Regions from separate parts of the Priestia sp. YIM B13490 genome, predicted to be linked through region 3. Evidence: riboswitches for the same ligand, from Rfam matches in the RefSeq annotation. Region 3 holds a riboswitch; each other region holds the start of a gene.

Region 1 (4,799 bases), on a different contig from region 3:
AGGAAGAGTGATAGGAATACTCCATACTGTTCCATCTGCTAAACGCATATTTTCAACAACTGATTGATAATCTTTTTCTCCTAAAAATCCTGTAATTGGGCTGTAAGCACCAATTCCAATTAGTTCTAAATCACTTAGGGCCATGTTATCTACTTCGATTTCTTTTGTTAGTGACGTGTAGTCATATGTTGGTTGATATAAATTAATTAATTCTCCACCGTGTGCTTGAATTGTTGTCATTTTGTAAAATCCTCCTTAAATAATTAACACAATATAATAAAAAGCACTTGAATCACGCAGTCATTTTTTCTTTTTCCGACTGCAAGCTTGCTCTTTTTCTTCTAGTCGCTCTAGCTAAGCTTAGAACACCTGCTGTGGCAATACATCCGCTAGCTAGCACCACAAATGAATATAAGTCGCTTTCAAGTACTAATTTCACAAGAACATATGAGATTACGAGTGAAAATACAGGGGAGACCACCCAAACCTTTAACATTTGAATGACAACTTCGCGCTGTTCTTTCGTGAATCCCGTTTTCGCTGCTCCTATTCCAATAATAGAAGACGTAGTGACCTGTGTAAGGGGTACTGGCAAACCAAACAGTGAAGCGACTGTGACAAGAGAAGCACCAGTACCCGAGATAATGCACCCTTCCCCTACAGAATAGCGAGTAATTTTTTTCCCGTTTGTTTCAATAACTCGGCCTCCTAGTAAAAGAGCTCCGAGCGCCACTGCCAATCCTCCTGCTATGACACCCGTTGTGGCATCCATTAATCCAGCTCCTACTAGAGGACCGACAGCATTTGCCACGTTATTCATTCCAGCTGAGAAGGCTTCAAAGAATCCCGTCGCTATAACTAAAATCGTTAAAACTCTTTTCCACGTTCCCTTTGCTTCTTTTTTATGCGCTCCGCGTTTTATCACTTTTCCAATCAAAAAAGCAATGACAAATGAAACCAGCGGAACAATAATCCAAAAAGACATGACAACTAAAAGTTTTTCCACATACAGAGATTGATAAGCTACGCCTACTCCAACAACTGAACCAACCGTTACTTCACTTGTTGATAGAGGAATACCAATTAAATTCGCGAAAAAGAGTGACAGCGTTGCAGCAGCCAGAATGATAATAACTAATTCTACTGACAGCAATTTTTCAGGTATGATACCTGAACTGATGGTTTTTACCACCTCGCCGCCTCCGATAATGGCTCCGAGCACAATACCTACAGCACAGATGAACAGGGCTACTCTTTTCTTTTTAATCGCACCGGAGCCGTATGAAACGCCCATAGCTGCTGCTGCACCGCTTGCCCCAATATTCATTGCAAAAAAAAGCGCAATGATAAAGGCAACATATAAAAGCATCATTTATTCAGCTCTTTCGTATTTAAGATTCGTGTAATCCGCATTCAACTTTTTGTGTACCTGCCCATCTTCCTGAACGTAAATCGTCTACATTGTAGGCAGGTGCGGTACAGGGCTCACAGCCGATACTTGGGTAGCCTTGATCATGAAGTTTGTTATATGGTAAATCATGCTTATACACATAGCGCCAAACTTCTTTCCAGGACCAATGAATTAACGGGCAGACTTTCACTTTCTTGAATTTCTCATCTTTATTAAAATAATTCGTGTTGGCACGAGATTCAGACTGCTCGCGTCTCAAACCAGAAATCCACGCATCATAAGGAGCAAGAGATTCCCTTAGCGGGATGATTTTTCGAATTTGACAGCATAGGTTAGGCTGACTCTTCCAAAGCTCATCTCCATGTTTCTCAGCTTGTTCTGCAAGCGTTAAATCCGGTTTTTTCATATGAATACGCAAATCAGGAAAGCGTTCTTTAATTGCATCAATTACTTCATATGTTTCTTTAAAATGAACGCCCGTATCTAAAAAGACAATTTCAGCATCTTTTTTCACTTTTGAAATTAAATCAATTAACACGATTCCTTCGATACCAAAGCTTGATGCGTAAATAATTGAATCTCCGTAGGTATCATACGCCCACTGCAATGCTGAAAGGGCTCCTTTTGTTTCATCTTCACTGTCGAACTCTGGAAATGTATCACTCCAGTTTTCGTACGTATATAAGTCTGCCATTTTCTTCACTCCAATTCTTAGTTATCCGCGTTATCCAATAAAAAAAGACGGTTTTACCCACTAGAATTGGATAAAACCGCCTCTAGTGTGTCTAGTCAGCGAAACTATTTAATTCTTACTTTGCTTCGACATGCTCAAAAATTTGTTTTAAGTCGGGGGTTACAGTCATTGGTGTCCCTCCTCAAATTATCGCTTGCGCTATATCAAAATAAAAAGTCTTCCATATTGAAAGACTGGGTAGGCAATAAATTTTCACCTTATCTTTCAAAATGATACACACTTTGCTGGAATTAGCACCTTGCTAAGCAGGTTGCCGGGGTTCAGCGGGCCAGATCCCTCCACCACTCTTGATAAGCATTTTTTAAAAATTTTAGCATATTTAGAATATTTGTCAACATTAAAAATCATATATCCGATAAGAAAACTATACTTTAAATTCACAGAAATATCTATACTTTTATTTAAAACAACATATGTAAATTTAACCCAAATGTGAACATATCAATTTATAAAACGCTTTCTTTTTTCTCCAACTTTTTATATTCTCTTGCTAAATAAAACACAAAACCTCTCTATAAAATTAATAAGGGATTTATAAGCTTTACGGATAATTCACCCACATTAGCACACATTACAGATAACACTGACTGACAGATAGGAGCTATATAAGATGGAGAGACAACCTTTTCAATTAGACGATACAATTAAAAATAATGTGCGAACATATTTACAGCAGATTTCAACTGAAGCCTCTAATTTAATTAAACATTTAGACACGAGTGATCATTGTATCCTATGTGATTTTGAGGAGATGAGAAGGTTATTTCAAGATGTTCAAGCTACGGCTGCCTCTTATTACTTGCGCCATTATTTATCGCCTTATACATTTGAATATGCTGCTCTGTCTTTAGCTATTCATAACCTTTCGGAGAAACGTCACGGCGCTTTAATTGTCATTGAACGGGAACAAAATGTAGACCCTCTTATTCAAAAAGGAATGCCTATTCAAGCTCCTGTCAGCGCTACGCTAGTTGAGACACTGTTCTATCCAGGGACACCCTTACATGACGGAGCCGTCCTAATTAGAAATAATCAGCTTATTTCAGCTGCTAATGTTTTACCTCTTTCGTCTATTATTTTAACGAACAAAAAATTGGGAACACGTCACCGTGCAGCCATTGGAATGTCGGAAAAATCGGATGCATTAATTTTAGTTGTATCTGAAGAAACAGGCAAAATTTCGTTTGCTCTTGATGGAAGCCTCTACCCTATTCACTCCAGCAAAAATATGATTTAAGAGCCCTTTCCTGATAAGCAGCCCTATCTTGACTTCTATATCCTTTCTCTTTAATATATTTCATAGTTTTTACATACTATAGATACGGGTGATGCATATGACAATTTTAAAATTTGAACATGTAGGCGTTCAAGTAAAGGATATAGAAGAATCGATTGAGTTCTATACGCAAAAAGTGGGATTAGAGCTCATCGAAAAACTACCACATACCGATCCGTCTTTGAAGCTAGCTTTTCTAGGTTTAGAAGGCAATGTAATCGTAGAGTTAATTCAAGGGTATAACTCAAGCTTACCTAACGAAGGTAAAGTTCATCATTTTGCGCTGGCAGTAGACGGAATTGAAGAGGAGTTTGAGCGTTTAAAATCAGCAGGCGTTTCATTTGTGGAAGAAAACATTGTAACTTTGCCAAATGGAGCAAGATACTTATTTTTCTACGGTCCAGACAAAGAATGGATTGAATATTACGAAGTAAAAAGATAAAGATATCTTATACCTTCAGTGAAAAATGGTCATACTGTGGCTATGACTAATCACTGGAGGTTTTTTTATGATGGAATGGCTATTATTTCGACTTTTTCGTCGTTCTATTTTAGTGCGGCTTCTTTTTATTATCGGCTGCCTTGTTCTGTTTTTTGGCATGCTTATACATTTCCTAGAGCCGCAAACGTTCGGGAATGTGTTTGAAGGAATTTGGTGGGTTATTATTACAATCTCTACTATAGGGTACGGTGATTTTGCTCCGACCACTACGATTGGAAGGTTAGCTGCAATTATTTTAGTTCTGATCGGAACGGGATTTATTACTACTTATTTTGTCACGCTTTCTAAAATTGCTGTTTCTGCTGAGAGCGCTTATTTGGAAGGGAATTTAAAATTTTATGGAAAAGATCACTTCATCGTTGTTGGGTGGAATGAGCGCGCCAAACTCGTGTTAGAGTATTATCGCGACGCATTTCATAAAGAAGACATTGTGCTTATCGACGACTCTCTGACTAAAAATCCCATGATTTGTGATCGCGTTCATTTTATTAAAGGAAGTCCCTCTCATTATGAAGTATTAGAACTTGCCAACGCTCGGTACGCAAAAAAAGTGCTGATTACTGCCGATCAGCATAAGACAGAAGAATATGCAGACATGAATACTATTGTTACGTTAGTCGCTCTGCAAGGATTGAACCCTTCTATTTACAGCATCGTTGAACTTTTAACAAAAAAGCATATTCAAAATGCACAAAACTTGGGGGTGAATGAAATGATTAAAACAAACGAGTTGATTAGTCAAGTCATGTACGAACATATTTTTGTGAAAAAATTAGAGAGTTTAAAAAAAGAATAGTTCCTTCAATTACTGAAGCAGCGCATTTTCTGCCTCTCTAATTAGCTCTTCTCCTAAGCT
Region 2 (4,799 bases), on a different contig from region 3:
TACGAGGCCTTGTACCATTAGTAGGATTTCGCTCCACGGAAGTCACATATGACCGCAAAGAACGGACAGCGGGCGAATCAAAATATCCGTTAAAGAAAATGCTTGCTTTTGCATTTGATGGAATTACATCTTTTAGCGTAGCGCCGATACGCTTATTGACGCTGCTTGGAGGAGCTTCTTTTCTCTTTAGTATTGCGTTTGGTATTTATGCGCTGATTCAAAAATATTTAGATCATACGCAAATCGGCTGGACGTCTCTTATTTTATCAATTTGGCTTGTAGGCGGCTTGCAGCTAATGGGAATGGGTCTTGTCGGAGAATACATTGGCAAGATTTTTAACGAAGTGAAACAGCGTCCTAAATATGCGATTGAAAGAGATTTATATACAAAACACTCATTAGACAAACAAAAAGATTTGCTTATGCATTAATTTAAGAAGCTTCTCCTAAATGGAGAGGCTTTTTTTGTTAAAGCGTTTATCATAATTTTTGAGTGAACAGGAAATGCTACTACTAAAATTTCTAAGGAGATCAAAATCTATGAAAAGACTATTTTATACAGTCAGCACTTTTTGTTTTGTTTGGCTTGCTTTTGCAGCCATTCATGTCAGCGCTCTTTCGATTGAGAAGCTTCCAATGAAGAAATCATCTGAACAATGGTCGGTTGAACTGACAAAAGCGAGCATGACGGGAGATAATCAGCTAAAGTGGAAAAATAACGTCTATCATACATATGGATTAACCGTTGAAAACATTGGAAAAGACGTAGAGCGCGTGCATGTCCAAGCTTTTCGGCACGAAGGAAAAAATAAGGCGAAATACAGCTTGTTTTCTCCTATTGAAAGGTCTAACTTAAGCAAAAGCGGTCAGCGTTTTCGCTACGCGAATTTTGCTGTTCCTGGAAAAGCGGCAAGTTTAGACATTATGATTAACTGGACGGACGAACGAGGCAATCATCAAGAACATTTTGAATTTAAATAAAAGTCTTCGCTTAGGCGAAGACTTTTTTTGCAGGAATTTATCCTCGCATGTGGAAAACGAACACGAAAGGAGAGATCCATAATGATTGCAAAAGCTACTGAAGAAGAATTACAGGAAATTCGGACGAAATCTGCTGATGCGCTGTTTGAAGGAACGATGAAGCAGTTTCATCCGTCAGCTGAACGCGTAAATGAACTAGTTGGTAGTGCCTTTGAAAAAGGCTGTTATTATTTAGTTTTAAGACAAGAAAATAAACTCGCAGGCTGGGTTCTTATCGGCCCATCTACCGACTTCTTTTCAAAAGAAGAAATTGGCTTTATCTACGAATTATATGTTGTACCCGAATACCGCGGGCAAGGTTTAGCCAAGCCGTTAATGCAAAAAGCAATTGATGAATTGTCTATCAAAGGATACCCTGAAATCAGACTCAGCGTTCATGCTGGGAATTTTGCACAGCATGTGTATCGTGAACTTGGCTTTGTAGATAAACAAATATCAATGAGCTTCCAAGTGGCAAAACGTCCGTAACGTTGATGAATGTCAGCGAGTCCATAAAACATAAGATGTTATACATGCGATGAGGTTCGGTAATGAAAGTAAAAGTAAATAAGTAGCCCAAACAGCGCCTTTATCTAGTACTTCAACGGCTCCTCCAGCTGTATTGTCTGAGGAGGGGGGGGCTTCAAGCGCGTTCATAATCAAAGCCGCTGCTGCTAAAATAATCCCTCCAATACTTCCGGTTGTTTTGACAATTGCAATATGGAAAGTAGATGAAAAGGCAATGCTGAGAAGCAGCAGCAAGCTTCCCAAAAAAGCAGATAACATATATCGTTTCATGTGCTCACCATCCTTTATGAAAGCATACCATATTTTACTTCTTTTTTCTTTTTATTGAAAAGCTATTGACGTAACCTATAAAACATATTAGAATAGTCAGAAATAATTTAAAAACGAAATATTCTTATCTAGAGAGGTGGAGGGACTGGCCCTTTGAAACCTCAGCAACCACAATTATTGAATGGTGCTAATTCCAGCATAGCCTAGCTCTGACAGATAAGAAGAGGAATCTTTTTCTATGATGAAATCCTCTTCTTAGGAAGAAACATTTCGTATAGAAAAGGTGATGACATTGAATAATACACAAACGAATTTATGCATTAATGATTATTTAGATCTATACTTATTAGCAAAAGAAATAAAAGACGAAACGTGGCAGCAGGAAATTTTAGAGGCGCTAAAAACGCATCAAAATCGTTCATTTGAAGAAAAACAATCCGCTCTAGTTCAAGAGATATGGGAAGATTTTAAACAGTTAAATGAAGATATTTCTTTTACGTATCGCTTAATTCAAGAAGAGCCAACTAACGAACAATTTCAGGCTAACTTAAGGCACTTGAGAGAACGGCGGATCACGCTGAGCCGTGAGTTATATTTAGCTAAAAAACAGTATGTTGAACACACGCAATAAAAAGATCCGCTTGAGAAACAAGCGGTTTTTTTGCGTAAAAATGTTAGAATCGTTATATTTCGGGTAGTAAATAGATAAGACAAGCAAAGGAGGGATAACAGTGGCTCAAGGTGTATTGTGTGAAGTGAATGAGTGCATGTATTGGAAATCCGGAAATAAATGCAGTGCAGAGTCCATTTACGTTGTGAGTCCTGAAAGTAGTCACCATGTTTCTGAAACGGAAGAACCTGGCTGTAAAACTTTTGAACCCGCGAGATAAATGCTAGTTTTTATAAAAAAGCATAAAATGAACGATGCGCTGACGGAGTTGAGTCGGCGTTTTTCTATTTTTAAAAAATACTATTACTTAAGTGCAATAATAAATACATAGTAAAAAAGTAGTGCCTATGTCTAATTGTGCGTTTAAACAAAATGATAAGATAATTTTTTTGTTTTTCGACAAAAGAAAAGTGAGGGAAAGGTGATAGAATACAAATATACAGCCTAGCTGTCTTTTAGCACAAATTTATATGAAAGCGCTAACAAAAAAGGCTGTGTTCATCTCGTTTTGACAGATTGGAAAAAGGGGAGACGTTTATGCAGGGGAAAACTCAGGGGAAAGAATTGAAACGCGGGTTAGAAGAAAGACATGTGACGCTGATGTCCTTAGGAGCAGCCATAGGGGTAGGACTGTTTCTTGGATCTGCATCTGCTATTAAATTAGCAGGGCCAGGAATATTATTGGCGTACGGATTTAGCGGAATGATTATGTTTTTTATTATGAGAGCACTTGGAGAAATGGCGATTCAAAAACCTGTTGCAGGTTCATTCAGCAAGTACGCACGCGACTACTTAGGGCCGCTTGCTGGTTATTTAACAGGTTGGAACTACTGGTTTTTATGGGTTGTAACATGTATGGCTGAAATTACAGCCGTTGGTATTTATATGGGGTATTGGTATCCGGATGTACCAAACTGGATTTGGGCGTTATCGGCGCTTGTCATCATGACAACGGTTAACTTCTTAGCTGTTAAGGCATATGGTGAACTGGAATTTTGGTTTGCACTTATTAAAATTTTAGCGATTGTATTAATGATTGCCGTTGGATTATTAATGATCGTGTTCGGAATCGGCAACGGCGGCGTTGCGACTGGTATCAAAAACTTGTGGGACAACGGCGGACTGTTCCCGAACGGATTCAAAGGTATTTTGCTGTCGCTGCAAATGGTCATGTTTGCGTATTTAGGAATTGAAATGATCGGCGTTACCGCGGGAGAAGTGAAAAATCCCGAAAAATCTCTAGCAAGAGCGATTGATTCTGTCTTTTGGCGTATTCTGATTTTCTACGTCGGTGCGTTATTTGTCATTATGTCGATTTATCCGTGGCAAGAGATTGGTTCACAGGGAAGCCCGTTTGTATTAACATTTGAAAAAATCGGCATTCCAGCGGCGGCTGGTATCATTAACTTTGTTGTACTAACAGCAGCTCTTTCTTCTTGTAACAGCGGTATTTTTAGTACAGGCCGTATGCTGTTTAACTTAGCAGAACACGGAGAAGCACCAAAAGGATACGGTCAGCTTACAAAGGGCGGCGTACCGGGAAAAGCTGTTTTGGCATCAGCAGGTGCGCTATTAGTCGGAGTAGCGTTAAACTACATTGTGCCTGCCAAAGTATTTACGTGGGTAACAAGTATTGCAACATTCGGTGCGATTTGGACATGGGGAATTATTTTGCTTTCTCAAATTAAATATCGCAAAACGTTAAAAACAGGTGAAGAGGCAAAGCTGAAATACAAAATGCCTTTATTTCCGTTAACATCTTATGTGTCACTTGCGTTCCTAGCGCTGGTAGTGGTTCTCATGGCATATAATCCAGATACAAGAATTGCAGTTGTCATCGGACCATTATGGTTTATCGGTCTTATTATCGCGTACTACGCAAAAGGATTTCATAAACGAAGTCAAAGTTCAGCTGCAGCTGAGCAAAAGCTAGTGAAATAACAGAAAAGACCTCTTTCTTGGAAAGAGGTCTTTTTTCATTAGTTTATGTGTGAATGATTAGTTTATTTTAAGGGATCATTGGTACGGATAAATAATGTAGAAAATATTCTATTTATTCTGTACTATTTAGTTAGAGAATTCGTTAATGATTAAACGGTAATTGAAAGTGGATGAGTATGTTAGTTTTATGCTTTTTAACGCCACACAGTGCATCGAAAAGTTGGGAGGACATATGCAGAAATGATTGAAACATTTAGTGAAAAAGACATAAAAGGTTTGCTGCTGTTATCGCAGCTGGAAAAATGGGATTATAGTGAAGCAGATTTACATACGATTTTTTCATCTGGAGACGTATTTGGTCATAGAAATG
Region 3 (4,799 bases):
ACAAATACGGAATTCGAACAGAATATTGAGAAGTACCTGAACGTCGACCGCTACTTATCTTGGTTAGTCGGTATTATTTGTATGCAGAATTACGACGGTTTTGTCCATAACTATGCCCTCTATCTAAATCATGAAAGCGGGCGCTTTGAACTGATTCCATGGGATTATGATGCAACTTGGGGAAGAGATGTAAATGGAAAAGTAATGGAAGGAGACTATGTCCGCGCACAAGGATTTAATACGCTTACAGCTCGCTTACTGGCCGTGAACAGCATTAAAAAGCGGTATATTCAAAAAATGAACAATGTTCTAAATAATCAATTTACAATAGAATACATGAAACCAATCATTTATCAACTGCATGAGTATATTGCTCCTTATGTATTAAAAGATCCTTACGTAAAAGATAACTTGGAACAATTTCACAAAGAACCGGAATTTATGCTGTCTTTTATAAAAGAACGAACAGCATATATTGAAAATAACCTTTTGACTCTTTAAAAAGAGGTAGATTTATAGGCAATTTATAGGCAACAGTGGATTTTGTTAATAATAGGCAAATGCAGGAAATCAATAGCTGTACATGATACGTATATATACAGTATGAATGACCAATAAGGATAACTAATAAGGAGGAAAAACAATGAGTAACTATTACTATGGCCAAGAACAAGGGCAAAATCAAAATCCACGCCAAAAATCAAGCCAAAAACGCAGCCGAAATATACAAATGCCTGATAAAGGCTATTCTTCTCACTTCAAACCCCTAAAAGGAAGAGTGGTGACCGTTTATCGTGGAGGACCTGAATCTAAAACAGGTTATTTGGTTGACGTGCAATCAGATTATTTAATCTTAGCAGTGGAAAGCAACAATAACAATAATAACAATAATGGTGAAAATAACAACCAAAACAACCAAAACAACCAAAATAATAATCAACAAGAATATACACTTGTATATTATCACTTAGCGCATGTAAAAAGTATCACTGAAGATACTATGTCAAATTCGGCACAAACGTTTACTGGAATTAGCGCAGAATTAGAATTATATCGAGGAAAAACTTTTGCTACAACTTTATCATTGATGAAAACTAAATATGTGCAGGTTAACCAAGGTGGACCTGAGAAAAAAGCAGGTCAGCTTCTTGATGTCTTAGGTTCATTTGAATCTGCTTATATAGTATTACTCACAGAGGACGACGGTGTCGTCTATATTAATACTGAACACGTTAAGAGTGTGAGTGAATATCAAAACAACAACGGAGATCAAACTAGTCAATCTGCAAATGAACTCTTAGTGAGCCAAGAACCAGAATATATGAAATCCAAAAGCTTTAACGATCTTTTTGCCCACCTTTCTCATAAATGGGTATCAATCAATAATGGAGGACCTGAAGCTGTAGAGGGCGTGTTAGTACAAAGCCGAAATGGTACATTTACACTTGTGCAGAATAATCAAGTATTACGCTTACAGCCAAGACACGTTAAAACCATTTGTGTGGGAGCAAAAGGGGCTTTTAAGCAAAACGATAACAATCAAAATAATGAAGAAACAGAAGAAAATGGAGAGGCTGAAGCTGCGAAGTCTACAGAAGAACGTACAGGAAGCCGTACGGGAGAACGTACAGGACGCCGCACGGGTGGACGCACAGACGATCGCTCGGGAGGACGCCGCACGGGTGGACGCACAGACGATCGCTCGGGAGGACGCCGTACGGGTGGACGCACAGACGATCGCTCTCGAGGACGCCGTACGGGTTCACGCTCTTCAGCACCGGCCGAGAAAGTTATTAAAACGAAAAATTATCGTTGGAAAGCATGATGAAATGGAACATAAAAGGTGCTTATAAAGCACCTTTTCTAACATATAGGAAAAAGGAGGAGAATGAGTATGAGTATGAATCATTATATCAATAAAATTGTGGAGTTGGATATTTCAGGTAAAACGAGATTTGTTGGCAGACTTATTGATCTTGGATTAGATATTATGGTTTTGTATAATGGACATGATTATTTGTATATTCCTCTTTTACACATGCATCGTTTGCGGGAAGTATCCGAAGAAGACTATACGGTTTTACGTGAAATAGAAGAGAATTTGATAGAAGAAAGTCAGCGGATTTCTTATCGTAATATTTTACAGCAGGCAAAAGGGAAATTTATTGAAATTTATGTAACGGGAGGGAAATCATTGCATGGCTATATCACAAGCGTGCTGAATGATTATCTTGTGTTTTATTCTCCAGTGTATAAAAATGTCTTTGTTTCTCTGCATCATTTGAAATGGCTTACCCCTTACAGTAATGAGTTAACCCCTTATTCTTTAAGTGACAAAGAGCTCCCCGTAAGGCCCGCCTCTGCACCTTTTGTCAGAAACTTTGAAGAGCAGCTTAAAAAATATGAAAATCAGCTGGTCGTATTAGATTTAGGGGATCAATCAGAAAAGATTGGCGTACTTAAAGAAGTTTCTAATAATATTGTTGAACTAATTACGGCAAATGGAGAAAGTATGTATTGGAAGTTAGCTCACGTAAAATCTGTACACTTGCCTTAAAAAAAGAGACCTCGCTTTCGTCTCTTTTTTTATGTGTTTATCAGGACAAGTATATTGAATAAACAAATGAGACGATTTAAATTTTTTAGAAAATTATGTTGACAATATAGAAAATCTTTATTAAAGTTATTAACAACAAACGTTAACCACCAACAATTATATAGAACTCTTATCCAGAGTGGCGGAGGGACTGGCCCTGCGATGCCCGGCAACCATCAAATGAAACATTCATTTGAACGGTGCTAATTCCTGTGGAACATCAGTATTGTTCTAACAGATGAGAGAAATCGTGTATAAACGAACACTCTTCCATCTGTGAAGAGTGTTTTTTATTTTGAGTTAAGGAGAGAAATAGATGAAAATTGAAACTTTATTAGTTCGTTCAGGAGTAGGTCGTGACCCTTCAACAGGTTCTATTACAACCCCCATTTACCAAGCATCAACATTTGCTCATCCTGCTTTAGGGCAAAGTACAGGATTTGACTATGCACGTACGGCAAATCCTACTCGTACAGCATTGGAAGAAGCAATTGCTGCTTTGGAAAAAGGAGAAGTAGGAGTAGCATTCGCTTCAGGAATGGCGGGTGTAATGGCAGTTTTAGCACTATTTAAAAACGGAGATCATTTAATTGTATCAGAGGATTTATACGGAGGAACGTACCGAGTACTAAATGAAATTTTTTCAGAGCAAGGAATTACTGTTTCGTACGTCAACACAGCCCATCTCGAACAAGTAAAAGATGCGCTTCGTCCCAATACGAAAGCTTTATTTATTGAAACACCTACGAATCCAATGATGCACGTGACTGATTTGCCAGAAGCAATTGCGTTAGCTAAACAGCATGATTTGCTTACCATCGTTGACAATACCTTCATGTCCCCTTATTATCAGCGTCCTTTAGAGCTTGGAGCAGATATTGTGATACATAGTGCAAGCAAATACATTGGGGGTCATAATGATGTAGTTGCTGGTCTTGTAGTCGCTCGATGTAGTAGCTTAGGAGAGAAAATTCGTTTTTATCAAAATGCAGCTGGGGCAATCTTAGGTCCACAGGATAGCTGGCTGTTATTACGCGGTGTTAAAACGCTAGCGCTTCGTATGGAAAAGCATAATGAAAATGCACTGAAAATTGCAAATTGGCTTACTGCTCATGATCTCGTGGAAAAAGTGTATTACGCTGGTCTTGAAACACATCCAGGCTATGAAATCATGAAGAAACAAGCAACTGGATTTGGAGGCATGATTTCTTTTGCTGTCTCACACCCTGACATCGTGTCAGTACTTTTAGAAAATGTCAAAGTTATTACATTTGCAGAAAGCTTAGGAGGCGTGGAAAGTTTAATGACATTCCCAGCTCGTCAAACACATGCTGATATTCCGGAAGAAATTCGAAATCGTGTCGGAGTAACAAACTGTTTACTGCGGTTATCAGTTGGAATTGAGCACGCAGATGATTTAATTAAAGATTTGAAGGAGGCATTTGATGCATACCAACAATAATAAACATAGATTTGGTACGAACTTAATTCATGCAAATACAGGAATTGACGGTCATTTTGGAGCGGTTAACGTACCTATTTATCAGGTATCTACATTTAACCAAGAAGATGAGACGAACAACGGCCGCTATGACTATTCTCGTTCAGGAAATCCAACTCGTGAGGCTTTAGAAAACACCATTGCTCAGCTAGAAAATGGATACGCTGGTTTTGCTTTTTCATCAGGTATGGCTGCTATCTCATCGGTGTTATCTATTTTTGAATCAGGGGATGAAATTTTAGTTTCACATGATACGTACGGCGGGACATATCGTGTATTAACACGATTATTTTCAAAGTTTGGTATCAAAACAACTTTTGTTGATACAACGAAGGTTGAGAAAGTAGAAGAAGCTATCACAAAAGATACGAAGGCTATTTATATCGAAAGCCCTTCAAATCCATTTTTACAGGTAACGGATATTAAAGCAGTAGCAAGTTTGGCGAAGGAGCGCAACCTCCTTACAATTGTGGATAACACGTTTTTAACACCTTATCTACAGCAGCCGATTGACCTTGGTGTAAATATTGTGATTCATAGTGCTACAAAATATCTCAGCGGTCACAGTGACGTCATTGGCGGTCTAGTTGTGGTAAGCGATGAAAAGCTAGCAGAAGAAGTAAAGTTTGTACAAAATGCTTTTGGTGCTATCTTAGGACCGCAGGATTGTTTTTTACTGCTTCGAGGAATTAAGACATTAAA
Region 4 (4,799 bases), 160 kb from region 3:
CTTCCATCTTGGCTTTTGCAAGCTCTACTCCAGACCAGTAATCAGGATACCCAGGATCCGGAACCAGCACCGTATCTCCAGGATTTAACAAGCACTGCGGGATTTCAACAAGTCCACCCTTTCCGCCAAATAAAATAGCTACTTCTTTTTCAGGATCTACATCAACGCCATATTCTCGTTTATAAAAAGTCGCAACGGCCTCTTTTAAAAACTGGTGCCCCCGAAATGGAGAATACTTATGATGCATAGGATTAGCACTTGCTTTTTGCAGTGTTCCTACAATATGTGAAGGAGTAGGCTGATCAGGATTTCCCTGTCCTAAGTTAATAACGTCGTGCCCTTGGGCCATTACTTTTCCTACCTTGCCCACAAGTGATGCAAAAAATTGTTTTGGTAAACTTTTTAATAGTTCCGATTGCTCAAATTGTTTCATCATCGCACACCTTCTCAAAAAATTCTTGAAATTCTAGTCACAAATAATATATTGTAATACTCAACTTGTAAAGTCATTTTTTTCAACTACTAAAAAAAGGACGGATGATAAAGTGAGTGTAAAAATTACGTGTTTGCAGCTTGATATTGCGTTTGGAAACCCAACTAAAAACCGAAAATATATCGAACAAAAAATGACGGAAGCCCTGAAAGAAAACCCTGATATCCTTGTGCTTCCTGAGCTATGGGATACAGCTTATGATTTGACGCGGCTAGACGAAATTGCAGATGATGAAGGACAGCAAGCCAAGCAATTAATCTCTCAGTTTGCTAAAACGAACGAAGTAAATATTGTGGCAGGTTCGATCGCGAAAAAAACAGAGCAAGGCGTCACGAATACGATGTATATTTTTGACCGAAAAGGTCGTGAAGTATCACAATACAGTAAACTGCACTTATTTAAATTAATGGATGAACACCTGTATTTAGAAGCAGGAACAGCAAAAAATCTTTTTACACTTGAACAGTCACTGTGCGCAGGAGTTATTTGTTACGATATTCGTTTTCCAGAATGGATTCGGGTTCACACTAGCAGCGGAGCAGAAGTCTTGTTTGTTGTCGCTCAGTGGCCGGCTCCAAGACTTGCCCACTGGAAAGCCCTGCTCATTAGCCGTGCAATCGAAAATCAATGCTATGTAATCGCATGTAATCGTGTAGGCCAAGATCCTAATAACACATTTGCCGGACATTCCTTAGTCATCGATCCGTGGGGAGAAATAATCGCTGAAGCTGGCGATAGCGAAGAACTTTTGAGTGCTGAGGTTAACCTGGAACTTGTAAAAGAAATTCGTAAACAAATTCCCGTCTTTACAGATCGCCGTACAGAATTTTATTAATTATGTATTGACAGCCGTTTTTTTGCATGATACGATTTTCACCAGATATCATAAAATATTCAAACAAATCAAAATTGAATAAGTAATCGTACTCTTATCAAGAGTTGGCTGAGGGATTTGGCCCTGTGAAGCCCAGCAACCGACCGTCATTCCATCCTAAGATGGATCACACCCGTAAAACATGTTTTACAAAGGCACGGTGCTAATTCCAACAGAAAGTAATTTTTTCTGGCAGATAAGAGGTTTGAACACTACAATCAAGCCTCTTTCCAACGAAAGAGGCTTTTATATTTTCTAAAATTATAAAAGCCTCCATATATTCTTAAACCTATTAACTTAGTAAACAAATCAGTTTAATAAACTATGGAGGGATTCCGATGTCAACAACAAAAACAGAGAAATATCACCCTTTAACAGAAATTTCAGCAATCAAACTTGTGAAAAAGCTAGGTCTTTTTGATGCCACAGAAGCACTGACTGCCCGTGAAATTGGTGACGGCAACTTAAATCTCGTCTTTCACATCATAAATGATCAAACAAATAAATCCATTATCGTCAAACAAGCGCTTCCCTATGCAAAAGTTGTAGGCGAAAGCTGGCCTCTATCCTTGAACCGTGCCACAATTGAAAGCAATGCGCTCAAGCAATTCGGTGCATTTACGCCAGAACTTGTGCCCGCTGTTTATTACCACGATGAAACGCTTGCTGTTACGGTCATGGAAGACCTGTCTCATTTAACGATTTCTCGAGCCGGACTTATTCAAGGTGAAAGTTATCCTCTGCTCTCACAGCATATCGGTTCTTTTTTAGGACATATTGCGTTCAAAACGTCTGATTTCGCCTTAAAACCTCAGGATAAAAAAGAAGAAGTTGTTAAGTACAGCAACCCCGACTTATGCAATATTACGGAAGATTTAGTTTTTACAGATCCTTTTTTTGATATTGATACAAATGAATTTGAAAAAGCGCTGCGTCCTGATGTAGAAGAATTGTGGAATGATGGTGATGTAAAGCTACAAGCAGCAAAATTAAAATATAAATTTTTAACAAATGCGCAAACGCTAATCCACGGTGATTTACATACAGGCAGCATCTTTGCTAGCAGTCAAGAAACGAAAGTGATTGATCCAGAGTTTGCTTTTTACGGTCCGTTTGGATTCGATTTAGGGCAATTTGTTGCGAATTTATTTTTAAATGCTCTTTCTCGAGAAACAAATCGCGAACCGTTATTTGCACACATTACGAACACATGGAACGTATTCAAAGATACCTTTACTGCGCTTTGGCATTCTGAAAACACTGAACCTTTCGCTAAAGATGAGCGCTTATTACATGAAATTTTAACGCAAACGTGGCAAGATGCTGTTGGATATGCAGGATGTGAAATCATTCGACGTACGATTGGCTTAGCTCACGTGGCGGACTTAGACGAAATTTCTTCAGAGGAAAGAAAAATTAACGCTAAACGTACTGCGTTAAAAATTGGACGCTATTTGCTTCTGCACCAACAAGATGTTTCACCAAATGAATTTGAACATTTACTTCGATAACGAATAATGTACACAATGAAAGGATCGGTATCAGCATGACAAATACACTATCACTTCCGCGCTCAGTGGAATGGAATGAATCATATATTACTTTATTAGATCAGCAGCAGCTTCCTGGCAAAGTTGAATATATTAAGCTGCAAACCATTAAAGACGTATGGGATGCTATCACTACCTTGAAAGTACGCGGAGCTCCTGCAATTGGCATTACGGCGGCTTTTGGTCTTGCTCTTTCTGCGCTTAGCTATGACACAGATTCAGTCAAGGAATTTAACAAAAAACTAGCTCTTGATCAACAGTATTTAGCTAGTTCACGCCCTACTGCCGTCAATTTATTTTGGGCATTGGAGCGCGTAGCGAAAAGCGCTGAATCCGCTTCGTCCGTTAATGAAGCTAAAACAAAAGTTGTTCATGAAGCTATTCAAATTCAAGTAGAAGATGAAGAAACGTGCTACCGAATTGGAGATCATGCTCTTTCTTTATTTAAAAAGAAAGATAAAATCATGACAATATGTAATGCTGGTTCAATTGCTACAGCTTATTACGGAACAGCCTTAGCACCTTTTCACTTGTCTAAGCAGCGCGATATTCCGCTTGAAGTATTTGCCTGTGAAACAAGACCCGTTCTTCAAGGTTCTCGCTTAACAGCCTGGGAACTTCAGCAGTCGGGAGTGGACGTGACGCTGATTACGGATAATATGGCCGCTCATACCATTAAAACAAAAGGAATTAATGGGATTATTGTAGGTGCTGACCGCATTGCAGCAAATGGCGATACGGCTAACAAAATTGGAACATATGGACTTGCTCTTTTAGCGAAAGCATTCGGTATTCCATTTTACGTAGCAGCGCCGCAGTCCACATTTGATTTATCTATTCAAGACGGCAGCAGCATCCCTATTGAAGAACGTTCACCTAAAGAAGTAACGCACATTGGAGATACACAAATTGCTCCAGACGGAATCTCTGTGTACAATCCAGCTTTTGATGTGACGCCAAGCGAACTGATTACGGCCATTATTACAGAGCATGGAATTATCCATTCCCCGTCTTTGGAATCCATTCAAAAAGTTTTACTGCAATCTGCTCAATAAAAAAAGCCGCTGCTATGCGGCTTTTTTTTGTTGAGCACTGGTTTTCACCTGCATTTGTAACACAATTGTAACAGTACTCTCTTCTTTTTCTACATATATTATAGGGGATTCTTTTTGAATAAGGGGGAGTAAATATGAGTTCAGAGCAAAAAACGGATAAAAACAAAGCGCTGAATCGTAAGCAGCACTATCAGCTATTCGATTTATCCAAAGATGAAGAACTAAATTCCCTTCCTTCTCCTCAGCAAATTGACGGTGTTTTTGTGCAGGGAGAAGGCTGGAAATTGGACGGGGAATAGTTATTTTAACTCCAGAGCGCCTTTTGCTACATTTCTTTCAAGCATTAATAGTTTCTCTTTTATATGAGTTTGGGAACCTGCATAACCTGTTAAAGCTCCATTTTTTCCAATCACACGGTGACAAGGTAAAATAATAGGCAGTGGATTTCGACGATTCGCTTGTCCCACAGCCCTTACGGCTTTAGAGCGATTAACAGACTCCGCTACATCACTATAAGACCACGTTTGTCCATAAGGTATACCTTTAAGCGTTAACCATACTTCTTTTTGGAAGTCTGTTCCTTTTATATCCAAAGGCAAATCAAATGTTAACGTGCGCCCTTCAGCATAATCCTGCAGCTGTCGCTTTGCTTCTTTCACATGATGATAATTTTCGTCATGGACAAGTTTTTTAAGCTGCTCGTTATGATCATCGCTATCAAACCAAATATGTTGAACCCCTTTTTCCGAGGCTACAATATAAATTTTCAAATCAGAAAATAAATTCATTTCTCCGTAGTACATATTTTTTATCCTTTCTAATTAAGC

The links. Region 3 has a riboswitch for S-adenosylmethionine ahead of ACFX4R_RS06065 (trans-sulfuration enzyme family protein). Riboswitches for the same ligand answer to the same signal wherever they lie in the genome.
Region 1: it holds a riboswitch for S-adenosylmethionine, as region 3 does, so the genes downstream of both, ACFX4R_RS19985 (phosphoadenylyl-sulfate reductase) here and ACFX4R_RS06065 (trans-sulfuration enzyme family protein) in region 3, are expected to answer to the same signal.
Region 2: it holds a riboswitch for S-adenosylmethionine, as region 3 does, so the genes downstream of both, ACFX4R_RS00865 (hypothetical protein) here and ACFX4R_RS06065 (trans-sulfuration enzyme family protein) in region 3, are expected to answer to the same signal.
Region 4: it holds a riboswitch for S-adenosylmethionine, as region 3 does, so the genes downstream of both, mtnK (S-methyl-5-thioribose kinase) here and ACFX4R_RS06065 (trans-sulfuration enzyme family protein) in region 3, are expected to answer to the same signal.

Annotation. Positions count from the first base shown of each region.
Region 1 covers NZ_JBHZOT010000006.1:358,527-363,325, reverse strand. The annotation lists gene sat (sulfate adenylyltransferase) at 1-240, opposite strand, end outside; gene ACFX4R_RS19990 (sulfate permease) at 293-1,372, opposite strand; gene ACFX4R_RS19985 (phosphoadenylyl-sulfate reductase) at 1,392-2,105, opposite strand; SAM riboswitch class I at 2,360-2,462, opposite strand; gene cdaS (sporulation-specific diadenylate cyclase CdaS) at 2,776-3,402, shown strand; gene ACFX4R_RS19975 (VOC family protein) at 3,500-3,883, shown strand; gene ACFX4R_RS19970 (potassium channel family protein) at 3,951-4,739, shown strand; gene ACFX4R_RS19965 (YugN-like family protein) at 4,749-4,799, opposite strand, start outside.
Region 2 covers NZ_JBHZOT010000001.1:169,575-174,373, forward strand. The annotation lists gene ACFX4R_RS00845 (glycosyltransferase family 2 protein) at 1-431, shown strand, start outside; gene ACFX4R_RS00850 (hypothetical protein) at 541-981, shown strand; gene ACFX4R_RS00855 (GNAT family N-acetyltransferase) at 1,063-1,509, shown strand; gene ACFX4R_RS00860 (hypothetical protein) at 1,522-1,818, opposite strand; SAM riboswitch class I at 1,940-2,041, shown strand; gene ACFX4R_RS00865 (hypothetical protein) at 2,105-2,449, shown strand; gene ACFX4R_RS00870 (DUF1540 domain-containing protein) at 2,550-2,708, shown strand; gene alaP (alanine permease AlaP) at 3,026-4,429, shown strand; gene ACFX4R_RS00880 (GNAT family N-acetyltransferase) at 4,670-4,799, shown strand, end outside.
Region 3 covers NZ_JBHZOT010000002.1:125,500-130,298, reverse strand. The annotation lists gene ACFX4R_RS06080 (CotH kinase family protein) at 1-501, shown strand, start outside; gene ACFX4R_RS06075 (spore coat protein) at 731-1,825, shown strand; gene ACFX4R_RS06070 (hypothetical protein) at 1,895-2,557, shown strand; SAM riboswitch class I at 2,724-2,841, shown strand; gene ACFX4R_RS06065 (trans-sulfuration enzyme family protein) at 2,913-4,058, shown strand; gene ACFX4R_RS06060 (trans-sulfuration enzyme family protein) at 4,042-4,799, shown strand, end outside.
Region 4 covers NZ_JBHZOT010000002.1:287,588-292,386, forward strand. The annotation lists gene ACFX4R_RS06900 (pyridoxal phosphate-dependent aminotransferase) at 1-433, opposite strand, end outside; gene ACFX4R_RS06905 (carbon-nitrogen family hydrolase) at 546-1,328, shown strand; SAM riboswitch class I at 1,420-1,570, shown strand; gene mtnK (S-methyl-5-thioribose kinase) at 1,706-2,878, shown strand; gene mtnA (S-methyl-5-thioribose-1-phosphate isomerase) at 2,914-3,972, shown strand; gene ACFX4R_RS06920 (hypothetical protein) at 4,107-4,271, shown strand; gene ACFX4R_RS06925 (methylated-DNA--[protein]-cysteine S-methyltransferase) at 4,272-4,775, opposite strand; gene ACFX4R_RS06930 (PAS domain S-box protein) at 4,794-4,799, opposite strand, start outside.